Regions from separate parts of the Bacillus sp. ISL-75 genome, predicted to be linked through region 1. Evidence: riboswitches for the same ligand, from Rfam matches in the RefSeq annotation. Region 1 holds a riboswitch; each other region holds the start of a gene.

Evidence for each region. A riboswitch is a leader RNA that binds a small molecule or an ion and turns the genes downstream of it on or off. The one in region 1 is predicted to bind thiamine pyrophosphate.
Region 2: it holds a riboswitch for thiamine pyrophosphate, as region 1 does, so the genes downstream of both, tenI (thiazole tautomerase TenI) here and tenA (thiaminase II) in region 1, are expected to answer to the same signal.
Region 3: it holds a riboswitch for thiamine pyrophosphate, as region 1 does, so the genes downstream of both, J7E63_RS26305 (thiamine phosphate synthase) here and tenA (thiaminase II) in region 1, are expected to answer to the same signal.
Region 4: it holds a riboswitch for thiamine pyrophosphate, as region 1 does, so the genes downstream of both, thiM (hydroxyethylthiazole kinase) here and tenA (thiaminase II) in region 1, are expected to answer to the same signal.

The regions. Positions count from the first base shown of each region.
Region 1 is NZ_JAGGQX010000017.1:13,559-18,472, reverse strand. Features, by position in the region: gene J7E63_RS07315 (ABC transporter ATP-binding protein) at 1-1,180, opposite strand, end outside; gene J7E63_RS07310 (ECF transporter S component) at 1,158-1,754, opposite strand; gene tenA (thiaminase II) at 1,754-2,437, opposite strand; TPP riboswitch at 2,551-2,654, opposite strand; partial or broken gene tnpA (IS200/IS605 family transposase) at 3,176-3,535, opposite strand; partial or broken gene J7E63_RS07295 (RbsD/FucU domain-containing protein) at 3,638-3,808, opposite strand; gene rbsK (ribokinase) at 3,805-4,710, opposite strand; gene J7E63_RS07285 (LacI family DNA-binding transcriptional regulator) at 4,723-4,914, opposite strand, start outside.
Region 2 is NZ_JAGGQX010000072.1:11,802-16,715, forward strand. Features, by position in the region: gene J7E63_RS26030 (thiazole biosynthesis adenylyltransferase ThiF) at 1-110, opposite strand, end outside; gene J7E63_RS26035 (thiazole synthase) at 107-874, opposite strand; gene thiS (sulfur carrier protein ThiS) at 876-1,079, opposite strand; gene thiO (glycine oxidase ThiO) at 1,090-2,229, opposite strand; gene tenI (thiazole tautomerase TenI) at 2,204-2,866, opposite strand; TPP riboswitch at 2,962-3,070, opposite strand; partial or broken gene J7E63_RS26055 (aldehyde dehydrogenase family protein) at 3,189-3,397, opposite strand; gene J7E63_RS26060 (FbpB family small basic protein) at 3,399-3,530, opposite strand; gene J7E63_RS29885 (CBO0543 family protein) at 3,820-4,284, opposite strand; gene J7E63_RS26065 (carbonic anhydrase) at 4,799-4,914, opposite strand, start outside.
Region 3 is NZ_JAGGQX010000075.1:1,000-5,913, forward strand. Features, by position in the region: gene J7E63_RS26300 (VOC family protein) at 69-455, shown strand; gene J7E63_RS26305 (thiamine phosphate synthase) at 646-1,131, opposite strand; TPP riboswitch at 1,235-1,343, opposite strand; gene J7E63_RS26310 (IclR family transcriptional regulator) at 1,487-2,257, opposite strand; gene hxlB (6-phospho-3-hexuloisomerase) at 2,614-3,171, opposite strand; gene hxlA (3-hexulose-6-phosphate synthase) at 3,190-3,831, opposite strand; gene J7E63_RS26325 (winged helix-turn-helix transcriptional regulator) at 3,979-4,344, shown strand; gene J7E63_RS26330 (trimethylamine N-oxide permease) at 4,652-4,914, shown strand, end outside.
Region 4 is NZ_JAGGQX010000006.1:29,865-34,778, reverse strand. Features, by position in the region: gene J7E63_RS01940 (dicarboxylate/amino acid:cation symporter) at 1-952, opposite strand, end outside; gene J7E63_RS01935 (response regulator) at 1,212-1,889, shown strand; gene dcuS (DcuS/MalK family sensor histidine kinase) at 1,947-3,548, shown strand; TPP riboswitch at 3,627-3,736, shown strand; gene thiM (hydroxyethylthiazole kinase) at 3,901-4,713, shown strand; gene thiD (bifunctional hydroxymethylpyrimidine kinase/phosphomethylpyrimidine kinase) at 4,729-4,914, shown strand, end outside.

The DNA.
Region 1 (4,914 bases):
ACTCCTCTAACAATTGGTTGGTTTTGGTATGAATCAGCTCTTCGGGCCAATTTCGTTGCCGGCCGCCAAAGGCAACTTCCTCAAAGACAGTATCCGTAATGAATTGAAGCTCTGGATTTTGAAAAACAAAGCCTGCTTTTTCATATAATTCTCGTTCGGACCATTTTTTTAGTTCCTTATCTTGAAAGTAAATTTCCCCTTTTTTAATAGGCTCCAATCGGATCAGACTTTTTAAGAAGGTACTTTTCCCGCTTCCATTTTCTCCGACGATGGAAATCCATTCCCCTTTATGAATTTTTATATCAATATCGCTCACGATGGTCTTCTTCCCATAGCCAATTTCAACATGTTCGGTGCGGAGTAAAATCTCGCCATCCTTGAGCGGTTTGGTTTTTTTCAGATTAGCAAGTTTAATAGAAAGAGGATGCGCGTCATTTCGAACCACTTCCTCCCACTTTTCTGGAAACAACTTAGGGCGCCAAATACCCGCTTCTTTCATTTCATTTTTAAAATTCAGGAGCATTTCTTTCGGCTGACCATCTCCGATAATACTCCCATACTCATTCAGGATAATGACTCGATCCATCCATTCGATGCAGCCATCTAGGACATGTTCGACAAATACCATCGTATGGTTTGTCTTTTGGGCTAATTGATTCAATAAAACAAATATCTCATTCCGGCCTGCAGGATCTAGCTGGGCTGTTGGTTCATCAAAGAAGATGACTTCTGGTTCTAATGCCAGTAAACAAGCTAACGCCAATCGTTGTTTCATCCCACCTGAAAGAGTTTCAATGGGTGTTTTCTTATCGACCATCAGCCCTACTTTATCCATCAACTCAGCTATGATGGGGTCCATTTCGTTGCGCGGAATCGATCGGTTTTCGAGACTAAACGCAATTTCTTCATCGACATGAAGCATGCAAAATTGCGAATCAGGATCTTGAAACATCACACCGGCATCTTTCCTGCAGAATACTTCGCCACTTACCTCTGCCTCCAAATGCTCAGGGATAATACCTGAAAGAGCGGAAATCAACGTCGATTTCCCGCTCCCACTAGGCCCTAATATTAATACTTTCTCGCCTTGATTGATGGATAAAGTAATATGACTGAGTATTTTTTCAGAGCGATTATAAAATCGAATCGAAAGATCCTTACATCCCAGAAACATGTCCATCGACGTTTTCCCTTTTCCTTTTTTCCTTCATCAGTTCATATTGTTCTAACACACCTGTTTTTGCAAGTGCATCAACAATGACCTTCGCTAACAGTCCACCGAGAATTATTCCGCTGATAACATGAATTCCTAATGTTGTAAAAAATACTTTCATCGAGTAATAACCTAAACCGTTGGCGATTAAGTTATAAATCATGCTGCCAATCGCAGCAAAAGCCCCTGATAGCATTAAAGTAAATAGGTTATAACGTTTATATCCGAATATTGCGAATGCGATTTCTGCACCAATCCCTTGAAAAACACCTACTAAAAGGGCAGACAAACCAAAATGACTTCCAGTTAATAACTCTACTGCGGCCGCTGCAACCTCTGCAATAAGCGCTGCTCCCGGTTTTTGAATAATATACGCCACTATTGGACTAGCAATCACCCAAATTCCAAACATAAAACCTGCACCCACCGGTCCGACAAGAGCGGAAATGGGAATCCAAAGCGTCGACCATCCTAAATAGATCACTCCACAAGCGACCGCTAGAATCACAGCAAGAACGACTTCTTTCATTTTCCAAGTCATCATTTCACTACCTCCATTTTCACAGGCCATTCTTCAAGTTTATAGGCCATATCCCAAAACATATATTCCAGCTGACAACTGATTAAGAAATGATCCTTCATCTTTTCCTTTTCTCTCTCTGTTGCTGTCTTTGCCCACTCATCAAGACGGGCACAAAATTTCGTGGTAATCGAATCGGTACGATTTCCATAAAAACTGATCCAATCATAAAAGGGATGAGAACGATCAGGATTGACCTCCGTTAATAATCTTTTCCCAATTTCCCAATACGTCCACGGACATGGCAACAACACAGCTAAAATTTCCCCTAATGTACCTTCGTGCGCAACGGTAAGCATATGACGCGTGTAATGAAGAGCCGAGGGAGATAACGGATATCCTTGTAATTCCTCGTAGGGAACACCAGCTACTTGACAAAAGTTATTATGAGGATGGATTTCACTGTTTAAGATAAAAGAAATCTGCGTATTAAACATATCCATTTCTTCACGATTCTCACACTTCGAAACCGCTATACCATAGATGCGAATAAACGAATTCAAATACTCAAAGTCCTGTTTAACATAATGAATCAATTGTTCCTTTTGTAATTCCCCATTAGCTATCCCTTGCACAAAAGGATGTTCAAAAATTGCATCGAAAATAGGATCTGCTTCTTTTCTTAACTCTGCTGAAAAACTCATAAAATTTTGCCCCCTTATTGGTTTTAATGGAAAGACACTAGTAGGGGGCGGCTGAATTTTCAAGCACGAAAAAACCGCCCCAAAAATGGAGCGGCTGAATAATTATATCTATCCATACACGAACTCCACTTTCCTACGCTAGTATGAACTAGATCAGGTTCAAAGGGTCCAAGATAACTCTCGTCTCAGCCAAAAAACGGCTCCCCTAGTGGTCTTCCTATTAATTTAACCTTCACTCTACACTCGATGGTTAATCTTGTCAATCAATTAAAATCTTAATTATAAAAATAAACCAAATGAATTATAGATGCACAGAAACTTGAAGGTATTTCCAATTATTATCCAGAAAATGTCGTAAATTTCTAGAATGATACAGAATCGCTGATAAAACGCTAGAAACGCTGATAAAAGTTCGACTTCCGCTGATAAAATGGCCCAATTCGCTGATATCTCCCAAAAATCCGCTGATAAACTACTCCCCGGAACTAAATTTCCCCACTCAAGCTCCCTCATTTGCCATAAAATAAAGAAAAAAAGGAGAAGTGCGTGAACACTTCTCCCCCTCTAACACCCTATCAATCTATGACAAATTTCGGGGCGTGACAGGCACAAAATTAAGATAACATCAAAAGCAACTTTCCTTCCTTAGCATTCGTTCTTAATCGAATCGTTGCGATAAAAGAGGGCGTTCTTTCTTTTGATGACGCCATGGTTTTACACTCCTTTTTGATTTTCTATTTACTGTTTTACAACATCAAGCGTGGTTCCGCCAACAGTGGAAATAAAATAGCTATTGGTCCATAGAGAAGGAATTCTACTTTTTAACCATGGGAATTCGCTGCATAAGTAACGAGAACTTCTTCCTTTCATCATTCTTATTAGTTTATTAATTCCAAATTGAGGATCACATTCAACAAGTAGATGAACATGATCTGGCATAATTTCCATTTCGATTACTTCAGATTTTGTCTCTTCTGCAACCTCTAATAGAATAGATTTAAGTCTTTCATCTACTCCATCCACCAATACACTTCTTCTATATTTAGGGCACCAAACCACATTGTATTTGCATGAATATACTACATTATTATTACTTTTCTTTTATATTGAATTAGACTTTTCATATCCTTATTATATCAAATATTTCCAACTAATGCCAATTTAAAAGAACACTTGTTCTTAAAAAATATAATAAATAAACAACCTAACCCCATTCATAAATGAAGGGGCTTGCGGTTGTTTGTTTTGGTCAATTCGGATCGTTTCTTCCGGGATTGGCAGTCCGCAATCAGCAATCACGATGGTATCCGTATGACCAAGCCTTGAAAGGACCTCGGAAATGTGACTATTTAATATGCCGTTTTTCTTCATAATTCTTCCTTCCTTTCCCGTAAAAACGTCTGAACCTCTTCCATCGTCGGCATGCCGCCTTGGGCTCCAAGCTTGGTAACCGAAAGGGCCGCAACCGCCGTCGCAAACTGGCAGGCCTCCGCCAAAGACGCCTCTTGACTGATTGAATACGCGAATCCACCATTAAAGGAATCCCCTGCACCCGTCGTATCCACAACATCTACTTTAAAACTAGGAATCTCCACTTTTTCCTCTTGAAAAAAAGTAATCCCCTTTGAACCTCTGGTAATAATACATTTCTTTAGCATCGCTTGCCGCTCTTGCTCCGTCCATTCGACCGAATCAAAGAGTAATTGTTGTTCATACTCATTCGGAGTAAGATAATCGACCTTTTCTAGCAATTCCTCCGAAAGCGGCTGAATCGGTGCAGGATTCAAGACAACCTTTACCTGATGCTTGTGGGCAAGCTCGACTGCTTTTTCGACACTTTCAAGTGGTATTTCGAGCTGCAGCAACAAGATATCACTTTTTGCAATCACTTCCTCAAACGATGCAACAAACGCAGGCGTCACATGATAATTCGCACCTGGAATTACAATAATCTGATTCTCTCCATTCGAGATGGTAATCGCGGCGATTCCTGTCGAGGTATCTGTAACCGGTTCCACATTGTCTACATTGACACCCTGCTCTTTCAAATGCTTCAATAAGTCCTGGCCAAATAAATCCTGGCCGACACAGCCAATCATCGTCACATCCGCGCCTAATCTTGCAGCGGCCACGGCCTGATTAGCGCCCTTTCCTCCAGGAATCGTATGAAAGGATTCCCCCATCAACGTTTCCCCAAGGATCGGTACTCGATGGGTACTCGTCACTAAATCCATATTGATACTGCCGATGACAGTTATTTTTCTATTTTTCAAATGTTATCACTCCTAAGCCCTTGTAGATTGGCCTTTCATTAATGAAACTTCAAACAGATGATCAAGCTTTGGAACGGTCTTTCCTTCAATCAGTTTTAGCAACAGCTCACCGGCTGTAGAGCCCAATTCATAAATTGGCTGAGCCATCGTCGTGATTTCAGGACTGGTTAATTGGCTCAGCTGGATCCCATCAAAACCGATTAA
Region 2 (4,914 bases), on a different contig from region 1:
CCTGAACCGAGTGCTCCCATTCCGATGATGAGTACATGTTTCGTAGAAATTAGCTGCTGCCCGTCTTTCCCAATCGGTGAAAATAGTTCTTGTCGTGAGTAACGATTCACCCGATACTCATTCCTTCCTTGGGACTGCTTGCTGTCGCATATCTCTTTTTCTCGATTCGGCCGGCTTCAAAGCCTAATCGTCCCGCTTCGATCGCTAAACTCATGGCTCGAGCCATTTTGACGGGATCGTTTGCTGCTGAAACAGCCGTATTTAATAACACCCCATCAGCTCCTAATTCCATTGCCAATGCTGCATCAGCTGGGGAGCCAATACCAGCATCCACAATCACAGGTACGACAGCTTGCTCGATAATAAAGCCTAGGTTAACAGGATTGATGATCCCTTGACCGGAACCAATTGGCGAGGCCCCTGGCATGACCGCATGACAGCCCACTTCTTGGAGCTTTCGAGCTAAAACCACGTCATCGGATGTATAGGGGAGGACAATAAATCCTTCTTTCACTAATTCTTCCGTTGCTTTAAGGGTTTCAATCGGGTCAGGAAGCAAGGTATGATCGCAGCCAATCACTTCCACTTTAATCATATCGCATAGTCCTGAAGCTTTCGCTAGTTTTGCGATCCGGACCGCCTCTGCGGCTGTTTTTGCTCCAGCAGTATTAGGCAGAAGCTTATATTTTTGAGTGTCGAGCTGTTCTAAAAAATTGGGCTGGCTTGGTTCAAAAATATTCATACGTCTCACCGCAAACGTGAGGATTTCAGCTTTCGACACTTCCACTGCTGCCTTTTGGATTTCAAAGCTTGGATACTTTCCCGTACCAAGTAACAAACGAGATTGAAAGGATAATGAACCTATTTTTAACATGTCAACCGCCTCCTACAAAATGGACTATTTCGATTCGATCTTTATCTGATATTCTCGTACTTTGGTGCTCTAACCTGGTTAATATTTCACCGTTTACTTCCACAACAACGACCTTATCTTGGATGTCATAATGATTGAGAACATCTGAAACAGATACGATATGGTCTGGTAATTGGATCCACTCGCCATTTACTACTACCTCCATGGTTTTCCTCCTAACTAACCGTTTCTTTGTGCCGTTCTAGGTGAAAAGCAGAGAGTAGTTCCTGATCTAGTAATCTACCTGACACTAGGTCCGCAACTAGTTCCCCTGTAATCGGGCTTAATAAAATCCCATTTCGAAAATGGCCTGCTGCCACGAACAACCCACGCCAGCTTGGATGTTCGCCCATATATGGGATTCCATCGCCTGTCTGCGGTCTGACTCCAGCCCATACCCGCTCCCATGCTGCCTCCTTAATCTGTGGAACTAATTGAGTCGCTCTTTCAATCAATGTAGCAATCCCCTCAGGAGTTACCTTAGTATCAAAGGTATTTTCAATCACAGTCGCACCTATATAAATTTCCCCATTTCGTTTGGGTACTAAATAACAACGTTTGTCGGAGAAAATGGTCGCGTTGATGATCGGCTTTTCTGTTCTAATCGAAAAGCATTCTCCTTTAACCGGATACACAGGAATATCGATTCCTGATTCTTGCATTAATTTCGCCGCCCAAGCTCCAGTGGCAACAACCACCTGTTCACAATGGATGACGCCCTTGCTGGTGGTTACCCCTTTAACTTGACCGTTTTCATAGACAAAAGACAGAACCTCCGTCTCTTCATATATTTTGGCACCAAAATGTTCCGCGGACTTTACAAAGGCTTGTGTTAACTTTGCTGGTTGCACATGCCCATCCTGAGGGAGATACATCCCTCCAGCTACACTTGGTGAAAGAGATGGTTCCAGCACACAAACTTCCGTTGCATCGAGCCAGGTTATTGTTGGATCCCATTTTTTTTGGAAGGTGACTTGTTTTTTTACTTCAATCGCTATTTCTTCGGTTTCGGCAATTTTCACCATTCCTTTATTCACATACTCAATATCAATTCCCGTATATTCAAATAACTCACTTGCGAGCGTTGAAAACATCGCTTGACTTTTTAAAGCTAGCTGGAATAAAGGACCGTCTTGTTCAAGCTCTGCTTGTGCTGCTAACATTCCGGCAGCCGCACTGGACGCTTGGCAAGCGACTCGTTCCTTCTCAATTATGACGACTTTTCTTCCCCTTTTTGCGAGCTGATAGGCAATCGAGGACCCGATAATTCCTCCTCCGATAATGGCCACATCAAATGAATTTTCCACTTTGTTCATCTCCATTTAATACATTTAGGTAAGCCTTAACTGCTGCTAATGGATCGTGAGCATCTAAAACTCCTGACATGACTGCGATCCCTTTTGACCCTGCTTGAAGTACCTGCCCCGTATTTTCAGGTGTGATCCCGCCGATGGCTATTACCGGGATGTCTAATTGGGTGAGCCTTGCTAATTCCTCTAGTCCTTTTGGGGTCTTACCCGGTTTTGATTGTGAAGGAAAGACATGGCCATATAGCACGTAATCAGCACCATTCTCTTTTGCTTGTTGTCCTTCCTCGTAGGAGTGGATGGAGTTCCCGAGCAAAAGCTGAGGAAAATTTTCTTTCACAAGCGCTGCATCTAAACTATGGAAGGCTAATTGAACTCCTCTAGCCCTTGTAACGTAGGCAACATCGACTCGGTCATTAATGATAATCTTTGATAGTGGGATGTTTTCATTTGTTAACCGTTGGACGGCTTGGAAAAGTTCCTTGGCTGTTTTTTGTTTTTCCCGCAAATGAATCGCGGTTATATATGGATGAATTTCGCTTACAATTTCACATAACTGTTCGATTGGCATTCTCCCATTGGAGATAATATGTAACTCTTTATCTTTTACACTAGTTGAAATACCCGTTCCCCCTTTTAAGCAGATTCCGAAGTTCGAAGGCCTAAAGTGAAAAACAAAAAACCACTTTCTTTAGGTAAGAAAGTGGTCGAAAATTCGAAATAGAAACATACGTTCTTCAAATATCCCGTTTTCCACTTCCCTACGCTGGTATTACCCAGATCAGGTTCATAGAGTCCCGAAGTAGTACTTCAATCTCAGCCCTTTAAAAAGGCACCTCTAGCGGAATTGCGTCATTTATTTAATTGTCATGTAATGATTTCCCTGCATGGATAATGTTAACACTTCAGGCAGAAATGTCAAATGTTTTTCTTTTTCAAAATTGAACGTGCATACTTGTCTGTTAGATTGCTGAAGTAAATTTACTTTTTATCGCCCCTTCAACTGCTAAATCAATGTCGGCATCATCAAATATATAAATGGTGCATGACCTCCCATCTCCATTGAAACACACTTAAGTGTATCTGCAGATTGTTTCACAAGTACCTTACCTACCTCTGTTGAACCGGTAAAAGTAATTTTTCGAACAGCTTCGCTTGCCATAAAAAAACTAGCTATATTAAGCTAGCTTTTTAACCTCATGGCGTTTTTCTATACGCTTTTCAATTTTTTCGATTGCTTGTTTATCTTTAAGTAATTCTTGCTTATTCTCTTTTATTAACTCTTCAAATGATTTTTTATGCTTACGCATTATAACACTCTTTTCTTTTTTAGATCGGTCTATTATAACATATCTGAATAATAAAACAATTCTGTTAGTTAAAAATAATAGAAAAATTAATTAGAATATTATTTTTCCTAATTAATTACCGACTAGCATAATTATATAAATTAAAGATGAATATATAATACACCCGCAAATTAACCCATAATATTCTACTTTCTTATTGAACAAACCTGCCATTTAACTGATTAAAGACCAAGAAAAATGGACTGTTGAAACAGTCCATCATTGTTCAATTCTTGCGCCCTATTCTTCCTTAAATATATCTTTCATTCCTGTTTATCAATTGCATAAGGAAACGGATGAACATCATTAGAAGGAAGGTGCTTATAAATGTGTATATCCATGTCCATGTATGGTATTTAATTAATTCGGTATATCTTTCAAAAAAAAACTCAATTATCGTTAAAACAGTGGTGTACAAAATACATTGTAGAACAATGTTGAGATATCTTGAACGATAAGTCGTTTGATAAAAGTAAATACAAACAACTGGAAATAGAAGATTTTCATAAAGAAGGCTGGAACTAAAATAGTTACTTAAAAATCTCACTGGATATTCGAGCATTTTCTCTTCTACAACAAGAACACCAAAAAACGTTGAAAAACAAGAGGCCACTGAAAAAATTAAAATCCAATTTTTGATTGGTGGTTTTCTTAAACTAGAAAACAATAGGGTTATCCCGATTATGAGCAGTGACCACAATATTATTCTTTCCATAGATAAAATAGTCCCCTATCTTTACTTTGCTTATCAATGAGTATAACCAAAGTAAAGATAAAAGATTTTATCATTTGCATAAAACCCATTAAAAAAAATGCTTTCCGGAAAAGCGCCCGATTGATGCTTCTACTAATTCTTTAGCAATTCCCTTTACCCAATAAGAATCGTTACTAAGGAAATTATGTATTACTTCAATATCCAAAAAACTTTTATTGGTACTTATAGTAAATCCATCATTGTTTGTCCAATCCAAGCGGTCTACACATCCAGGAAAAATTGAAGCAAGTATAGGAAAAAAGAAACACAGGAACTTGCTGTTATGGTCGATACATTCAGACCTCTGTATTCGTGAAAAAGGCACATGAGTTAGTATGAGCAGCTGGCTATCAAAATAAATTCAATAATAGTTTAATTACTGTAACAATAATTAAAATACAAAACAAAAAGTCTTAATCCCTATAATTGGAGGAATTAAGACTTTTATTTCATTATATACATAAGCAATAGTTTCTTAGACAATTTCTGATAGCTTTTCATTCCCCTGATCAATATATAATTCTTTGACCTTAACTTGTGACGGCAGCAGCGGATGATTGCGTATGATGTTGACAGTTTTTTGTACGCTAT
Region 3 (4,914 bases), on a different contig from region 1:
AGTTAATCAGAAGATGTTATTTAGTTTAACATCGGGACGTACTACTCAACATTAAGGAGGGGTTTGAATTGAAGTTATTACAAATTAGACTGTTGGTTAATGATTTTAAAAAAAGCTCCAATTTTTACAAAGATTTATTAGGACTTCCAATAAGTTGGTATGAAGAAGAAATGGAATATGCACTTTTCAATAATGGAGAAATGAAAATCGAGCTTTTATCCCGAAAAGCCATGGAAGAAGTGGTCGGAGAGGAAAATAAATTTTTAGAAGGGGAATCTCAATCAAAATTTCTACTTCAATTTGAAGTAGAAGATGTTGATAAGACTTATAACCGTTTAAGAGAAAATGGGATTGAATTTATTACTAAACCACACGATCGTAAAGAATGGAGATCACGTATTGCACATTTTCGAGACCCAGATAGGAACCTTATTGAAATATATAAAATGCTGTAATTAATTAGGGATTTTTCAAAACTTATAGTAACTCCGCTTCAATTTATTCGAACGGAGTTATTTGTGTTGCTACCGATACGAATTACTAGAATAATTTTATACGAGAAAAAGGAGGAATTAACGTGAGAATAAAAATTGAAGAATATGAACTTCCCCATATAAAGAAGCTGTTGTCTATCAAATCTGGGAATTAGTGAAGGAGTCCGTGGCTATGGTACAACAACTCAGGAACCTCCATGGGAACAGAAATTGCCTTTGTCCATCCTGGTTTAGATTGGGAAGGGTAGACGTGGCCGAACAACACGTAATCCGTACCGTCCTGGAGAGCTTTTTCACCTTCATGATAAGAGTGAATGGAACTTCCCACCCTTAACTCCGGAAACGCTTTTTTTACTATTGCTGACTCTAAACTATGAAAGGCTAATTGGACCCCTGACACCCTTGTAGCGAAAGCGACATCCCCCCGGTCATTAATGATTATTTTTGATAGGGGGATATCTTTGGAAAGCAAATCCACCGCTTGAAAAAGTTCCCTTGCTGTTTTTTGCTTTTCCCGTAAGTGAATCGACGTTACATAGGGGTGTATATCGATTAAAATCTCCCGTAACTGCTCGATTGGCATCTTACCGTTTGAAATAATATGTAACTCTTTAGCTTTCGTTAAAATTCGCGTCACCCCTTAAAAAATTTCGCTAATTGAAACAAGTGAAAAACAAAAAAAACACTTTCCATGTAAGAAAGTGGTTTGATAATTTGAAATGATATGCGTGCGCACTCAAATATCCCGTTTTCCACTTCCCTACGCTGGTATTAACCAGATCAGGTTCATAGAGTCCCGAAGTAGCACTTCAATCTCAGCCCTTTAAAAAGGCACCTCTAGAGGATTTGTTTTCTATATTAATTTGTAATAATTACCTGCATGTATAATACTATCACCATTGTAAGAAATGTCGAATAATTATTAATACCTTAGATGAATAGTAGATAAGTATGACTGACTATTTATTAAAAAATTCGTTTTTAGAACAATATTATCTTAAAGCTTTTATCATGCCTATTCTCCATCCTAGTTCTTCTGAAATGGCATTTGCATATTTTAAAAGTGAATCAATTATTTTATTCAATTGATTATTTTGACTTGCCGAATTGATAGATAGACTAATGGATGCAGCTACAGTGTTATCCCATGAAAAAATTGGAGCTGCAATATTTGTTAGTCCCGTAGTCTTTTCACCAGGTGTTATGGAAAAACCATGTTGTTTGATTAATCTTAATTCTTCTTCTAAATCAGTCCTGTCCTTAACTATATCCTTTTCAGTTAGTTCTGTGATAATTTTGTCCCTCAGCCTAAAACTTAAATTAGCTAAAATCACCTTGTTGGCGGCATCAATGGATAGAGGTAGACGTATACACTCCACACCTGTATTAAAATTATAGATGGGATTTACTGAATTAACAGATTCGATTACTACCCCTTCGGATCCTTCAGCGATTGACAATCTCACATTTTCTTTCGTTTCATTCGATAATTTGATTAAAAAAGGTAAAGAAGCATTACGAACGGACATGTTTTCTCTAATGGAGAAACCTAATTCCATTATTTTAGTCCCGAGACGAAATCTTCGTGTTTCTCTATCTTGAACAACAAAGCCAACTTCGCACAAACAGTTAAGTAATCTGTGTACCGTCTGTACCGGGATCTTTAATTCTCGGCTTATTTCGGTTGTACTCCAATCTTCTTTTTCGCCATTTGGCTCTAATAGAGTTAGAAGCAACATTGATTTATGTATTACTCCGGACATTCCAATCATCCTCCTGTGTAGCAACTTTTACACAATCATAATAGTAAAATCCTTTGACAATATTTTGAATAGTTATGTAACATAATTTAACAACCATTTTTTATTGATGTAAAACAACTTCCCAAAAAATAACCCAAAAATTATAATTTTTGTTGTAAAAAATCTGGAGATAGACAAAGGGGAAATAGATTCAGACTGGATGTCAGGGGAATGAAGTAGCTTTCCTTCCCGAATGTAAGGTAAAAGTCCTACCGCCATTCTATAAAGTAGAACTACTAACAAACAAACAAAGAAAGAGGAGGTGAGCCCCTTATCTTTCTTTGTAGTGTTAAGTTACTATAGAAAATACTATAATATTATTCTAGATTTGCATGTCTACTAAACATAGTTGTCGAATCTAAATGCTTAATATCCATATATCTTAGGATTAAAGCATCAAAAAATAATAATAACGTTTGTTCAAACAGGGAACCCATCGGCTGAATCGTGTGATATTGACTGGTTTCTTTATCTTTCGGTGAGCCAGGTATCTGAACAGTCATGTCAACTAGCTTGCCAATGGTAGAATCAGGAGAAATCGTTACAAGCGCTACCTTAGCTCCAATGTTATTCGCTTTTTCTGCCATGGAAACCAATCCTCTCGTTTCACCGGAACCAGAGCAGATGATGAGTAAATCCCTATTTCCGATATTTGGAGTCACCGTTTCTCCGACTACATAGGCATCAATCCCCATGTGCATCATTCGCATGGCAAAGGACTTGGCCATTAGTCCGGATCTTCCTGCACCAGCTACAAAGACTTTTGATGATGTTGATATAGAATTGACTAATTGTTCGGCTTCAAAATCAGATATTTGAAGGGAAGAATAAGTAAGCTCTTCAATCACCTTTGTTAAATAGTAAGTGGTTTCCATTGCAATGACATCCTTACCTTAAACAAGTGCTTCTTGTTTAATTAGTTTCTGCATTTCGGAAGCAACAACTTTTTTATCTTTTTGACCAGTGATGCCACCTCCTACGATAATTAAGTCTGGTTGTGCCTCAATCACTTCTGGAAGTGTCTCTAATTTAATTCCACCTGCAACAGCGGTCTTTGCATTTTTAACGACACGTTTAATTGTTCTCAACTGTTCAAATGAATTTTCACCTGCAGCTTGAAGGTCATATCCAGTATGAACACATATGTAGTCAACACCGAGGGCATCGACCTCTTTTGCGCGCTGTTCAATATCTTTAACATTAATCATATCTACCAGAATTTTTGATCCTTGTTTCTTTGCTTCTTCTACCGCACCAATAATGGTTGCGTCATCTGTCGCCCCTAAAACCGTGACGATCCCCGCTCCTGCTTCGGATGCTTTCATCACTTCGTATCCACCAGCGTCCATCACTTTCAAATCGGCAAGAACAACTAAAGAGGGGAAAGCTTCTTTAATTGCTTTTACGGCATGAAGTCCTTCATTAATCACAACTGGAGTTCCAATCTCTACAATATCAATGTAGTCCTGAACCTCGTTTACTACTTGTTTTGCCTCTTCAATATTGACCAAATCTAGTGCTAATTGTAATTCCATGTTTATTCCTCCTAATAAATGTATTGAGTTTTCTTACAATTTCAATTATATTTTAAATATTCTAAAAAAAAAGTACGCACTTTAAAATCATATAGTGTAGAAAAATATACCGTAGGTTTAGAGTGTATTTAAAATGGGGTGAGGATATTGAGTCGTTTTGATGAAAAAACGTTTAACTGTGAAAAGGAATTAACCTTAAATGTCATCGGCGGAAAGTGGAAAATGCTGATTATGTGGCATTTAGGAAAGCATGGAGTGCTGCGTTTTAATCAATTAAAATCAATCATTCCAGACATAACACAAAGAATGCTTGTCAATCAATTGCGTGAACTAGAGGAAGATCTAATTATAAACCGTAAAGTTTATCCTGTGGTTCCGCCAAAGGTAGAATATTCCCTAACTGAACTAGGGCAGTCCTTAATGCCGATCCTGGAATCCATGTATGAATGGGGGAAAAACTATCGTTTAAAATATTTGGAACATACCAAGTTCTTAGAAGATGCGATTAAATAATCAATTAGAAATAAGAGTGCAATGTAAAAGGATCATCGATTACATTGTGCTCTTTTTTTGTGTGATTACTATCATACCTAAAGTAGTCGTTTCTTTTTAACTATCTTCATTGTAAGAAATGAATTTTTCTTAGGAATAATTCTCATTGTAATCTTTCCTCACACAAAAACGTTGATTTTCCTGAAAATTGAGAAAACTTAATTGGAGCCTATCTTTTTTTATGTAAAGATAGGGGAGTATTAAATAATAAATCCATTTGAGGTGAGAGTATGAGAGGAAAAGCAGTGGAGTGGGAGGTATGTTGCTTATGAGTGCTGAAAGAGAAATGGTAGTAGATTCATCGAGTACGCATGTGGAAAGCTCACTAGGTACGACTGGAGAACTGAAGAGAGAGATTACTTGGAAGGATGCGTTTTGGTTTGCCAGTGGAGTCCCTGCCTTAGTATTATTCTCTATTGGTGCTATCGCAGCTACTGTTGGGAATATCTCTTGGGTAGTTTGGGCATTATCGATCTTGATGGGTTTTCTTCAGGCATTCACTTATGCCGAAATTGCAGGCATGTTTCCAAA
Region 4 (4,914 bases), on a different contig from region 1:
CCTGAGCAATAAAGAGCGCAGCCATTGAAAGATAAATAGCAGTACCATCTAAGTTAAAGGAATACCCGGTTGGAACGACAAGACCAACAACTGATTTGGAACAGCCGTATTTTTCAAGTCTTTCCATCATTCTTGGTAAAGCAGATTCAGAGGATGAAGTACCTAATACCAAGAGAATTTCTTCCTTAATATAAGCGATGAATTTCAAAATATTAAATCCATAAATTTTCGCGATTGTCCCAAGGACGAAGATGATGAAAAGAAACATCGTTGCATAAACGCTGCCCATCAATTTTCCAAGCGAGACTAACGAACCAAGACCAAAATTACCAATCGTATAGGCCATTGCACCAGATGCTGCAATGGGTGAAAATTTCATTACAATATTAACAATCTTAAAAAAGATTTCCGTAAATTGCTCAAACAAGGCAACAACTGGTTTCCCTTTTTGCCCTAAAGATGCAAGTGCAATCCCAAACAGGACGGCAAAGAATAAAATCGGGAGCAGCTCGCCCTTCGCCATTGCCCCAACAAAATTATCAGGAATAATTCCTAAAATAAATTCAATAAATCCATGACTAGTTTCATTTGCTTGCGCGGTAAATTGTGAAATATCTCCGCTTTTTACGGAATCTGTATTAAACCCAGATCCAGGTTTGATCACATTAACTAAGAGCAAACCAATAGCCAAGGCAAACGTCGTTACAATTTCAAAATACAGGAGCGCTTTCCCGCCGATACGCCCAACCTTCTTCAAATCCCCCATATTACCGATGCCAATGACTATTGTAAAAAATACAATTGGAGCAATGACCATTTTAATTAACTTGATAAAGATATCCGCCAAAACCTTTAATTCTGTACCGAATTTCGGAAAAAGAAATCCGATGACAATCCCAAGTACGATCCCCAATAATACTTGGACGGTCAAATTTTTAAAATTAATTTTCATTTCCACATACACCCCTTTGTTTAGTAAATCTGTTAACGCTTTCATCGCACCCAAGGACATAATAAATGAAAATTCAGACAATAGTAAGATTTTGGTCATATTGGTCTTATTGTTCCTTTTGTTATAGAAAATACCTTAGTTAACTCTCATAAAAATCGAACAAAATTGCTATCTATGAATTTACTATTTCAATAAAATAGGCCATGATAATAATATAAAGTGAAAAAATAATTTCATTTAATGTAAGGGGGAGCAGGGGATGTTTCCGTTAAAAGTACTATTGATTGAAGATGATCCGATGGTTCGAGAGGTGCACCGCCAATTCATTGATAGGATTGAAGGGTTTTCGATTATCGGAATCGCCTCTAATGGGATGGAAGGATTAAGATTAGTGAAAGAACTCAGTCCGGATCTGGCGATTATCGATATTTATATGCCTTATATGGGTGGATTGGAAATGCTCAGCGAACTTCGTTCAGAGGCCTATTCTGTGGATGTGATAGCGATAACAGCTGCGAGCGATATAGAAACCATCCACCGTGTTCGACAACAAGGGGCTGTTGATTACATCATAAAACCGTTTACCTTTGATCGAATTAAAAAGTCACTTGATAATTATAAAAACTATCGAGCCAAATTAGGAGAAAAGCAAGCTCTTTTACAGGAGGAGCTCGATCAAATTTTATTTATTGATAGCAAAGAAGAAAGCGAAAGAGAGAGTTTGCCCAAGGGATTAAATATGAATACGTTAATAAAAATTACCCATTTTATTTCGCAGGAAAAAGAACCTGTTTCTGCGGAAGAAGTGGCGGAAAGCATTGGAATGGCTCGGGTAACGGCTCGAAGATACCTTGATTACTTAGAAAAAGAAGGAAAAGTCAAGATTCATATTCATTACGGCGGCGTCGGAAGACCAATCAACCGTTACGGTGTTTAACGCAAATACCTTGAAAAGCTTGCCTGTGAGAAAGGGGGAATCATGTTGGGGTGGAAAATAAGGTTGTCCAAACCAAAACTTCGTTTACAATCGACGATAACCCTGCTGGTTTGTATCGTGGTCGTGATGGCATTGTTAGTAACCGAGATTTTAATCACCAACAGAATTTCACAAGAAACAGAGAAAAGCCAAACCGAGAAAGCAACAGATATTGCGAGGATTGTTTCACAGTCACCAATTGTCATTAATGGACTTAAAAATAAAACAGCAGAGAAGGATATCCAAACATTTGCGAATGATATTAAACAGTCAACGCATGTTGAATTTATCGTCGTGATGGACATGTATGGAACAAGAAAATCACATCCTAACCGCAACCTATTAGGTTTGCATTTTGTCGGTGGGGATGAAGGACCAGTCTTAAAAGGGAAAGAGCATATTTCCATTGCCAAAGGGACATTGGGATTGTCTTTACGCTCATTTGTTCCGGTGTATGATCAAGAAAATAAACAAATAGGAGCAGTCGCGGTTGGGATTTCTTTAGAAAAAGTTAATCAGGCGATCGAACAAAGTAGGAAAATTATTTTGATCGGTGTGGGAGTAGGAATTCTAGTTGGGATTCTAGGAGCCCTTTTTCTAGCTAGAAAAATCAAAGCGATTCTTTTTGGACTTGAGCCGAGTGAGATGGCAAAATTGGTTGAGGAACGTAGTGCGATGCTCCAATCCACAAAGGAAGGAATTTTGGCAGTTGACCAGGATGCGTTTACCACTCTTGTAAATAATGAGGGGATCCGACTTCTTCAAAAAGCTGGCATTCATGGGTCCTTTTTAGGAAGAAAAGTGGATGACTACATGCCAAATTCTATGCTATCTTCTGTTCTAGAAACGGGGGAATCTCAATTAGACCAAGAACAAGAAATCAATCATATTACCATTTTAACCAATCGGGTTCCGGTGGTTGTCAAAGGAAAGATTGTCGGTGCGATTGCTACATTCAGAGAAAAAACCGAAATCAAGCAATTAGCTGAACAATTAACCGGTGTAAAGCTATACGCGGAAGCACTGAGAACCCAGTCACATGAATTCATGAATAAACTGCATGTAATATCAGGTTTAATTCATATGAAAGACTATCAAATGGTCTCGTCATATATTACCAAAATTGTCGATCACCAACAAACTGAAGTAGAATTTGTTGTCAGTCGTTTTAAAGATCCTGTTTTAGCAGGTTTTATTTTAGGAAAACTTAGCTTCGCTAGGGAAAATGGATGTGAATTAATCATTGATGGGGAAGGAAGTCTACCTGAACCACAGCAGCAGGAAATAACCCATGAAGTGGTAACGATTCTCGGGAATTTAATCGATAATGCACTAGATGCTGTTGCGGACCGTCCACATAAAAAAGTTACCTTAAGGTTTGACTTTTACGATGAAGTCCTAGCGTTGGAGGTCCATGATACAGGACAAGGAATCGATGAGGATGTAAGACATCGCTTATTTATCAAAGGGTATTCTACCAAGGGTGAAAATCGGGGAATCGGTTTATCATTGGTGCAGAGAAGCTTGGAAAAATTAAATGGACAGATAGAAATTCATTCCCAAAAAGATAAAGGGACAACATTTATTGTTACTTTCCCATATAAAAGCAAACAACAATAATAATGTTATGTTAACTGGTACTTTTTCCTTTACATTCTAGTACCATAGGAATATTATGTAGTTAATTAAATAAAGTATTAGATCTACTAGGGGTGCCCTGTAAACAGGCTGAGAGAAAATGGTGAAATTTTCAACCCTTCGGACCTGATCTGGATAATACCAGCGTAGGAAAGTAGCCAAGTGAATGTTAATTATTTCTTTGACTAACTAACCAGGTCCTTTTATGGATCTGGTTTTTTTATTTTGGCTGTTTAAAGGTCATTGTTTATTTTTAAAGCTAATTTGATGGAGCGGAAATCATCGGCCAAGTTTAACCGAACCTTTATTTTAAATAAGAAACGGGGAAATTGAGATGGAAAAAAACAGTTTGTATGAAACGTTGGAAGAAGTTAGAAAGGTTAACCCGCTTGTACATAATATTACTAATGTTGTCGTCACAAATTTTACAGCAAATGGGCTCCTTGCCCTTGGTGCCTCACCGGTTATGGCATATGCAGTTGAGGAAGTCGCAGATATGGCCAAGATTGCAAGTTCATTAGTATTGAACATTGGAACATTAAACCCACAGACAGTAGAATCGATGATCATTGCCGGAAAAGCGGCCAATGAATCCGGTGTTCCCGTCATTTTTGACCCGGTTGGTGCGGGGGCTACTCGATATCGAACCGAAACCGCGCAACGAATTATGAACGAGGTAAAAGTCTCTGTGATTAGAGGAAACGCAGCCGAAATTGCCAATGTGGTTGGTGAAAAGTGGGAAATCAAGGGCGTCGATGCTGGGGATGTAAAAGGAAATATCATTGAACTAGCTATTACTTCAGCACAAAAATTGAATGGACTTGTCGTCATCACTGGAAAAGAGGATGTCGTATCGGATGGGAAAACAACCTATGTCGTGTCAAATGGACATCCAATTTTAACGAAGGTGACAGGCACTGGCTGTTTATTAACCTCTGTGATTGGAGCGTTTGCAGGAGTGGAGAAGGACCTGCTTCAAGCTTCAGTGGCTGCTTTAACGTATTATGGAATCGCGGCAGAGAAGGCAGCAGCAAAAACAGTTGAAATGGGACCTGGAAGTTTCCAAATCGAATTCTTAAACCAATTAACTTTAGTTTCTTCCGAAGATATCATTTCACATGCTTCTGTTAAAAAATTCAATCGATAACTGGGGGTAATTTAAATGAAAAAAGCATTAACAATCGCTGGTTCTGATAGCGGCGGTGGAGCAGGAATTCAAGCGGATTTAAAGACATTTCAGGAACTAGATGTTTTCGGGATGTCGGCATTGACTGCAGTAACGGCCCAAAATACATTAGGCGTCCATGCTGTCTATCCAATGACGGCTGAGGCAGTCGTAAAACAGATC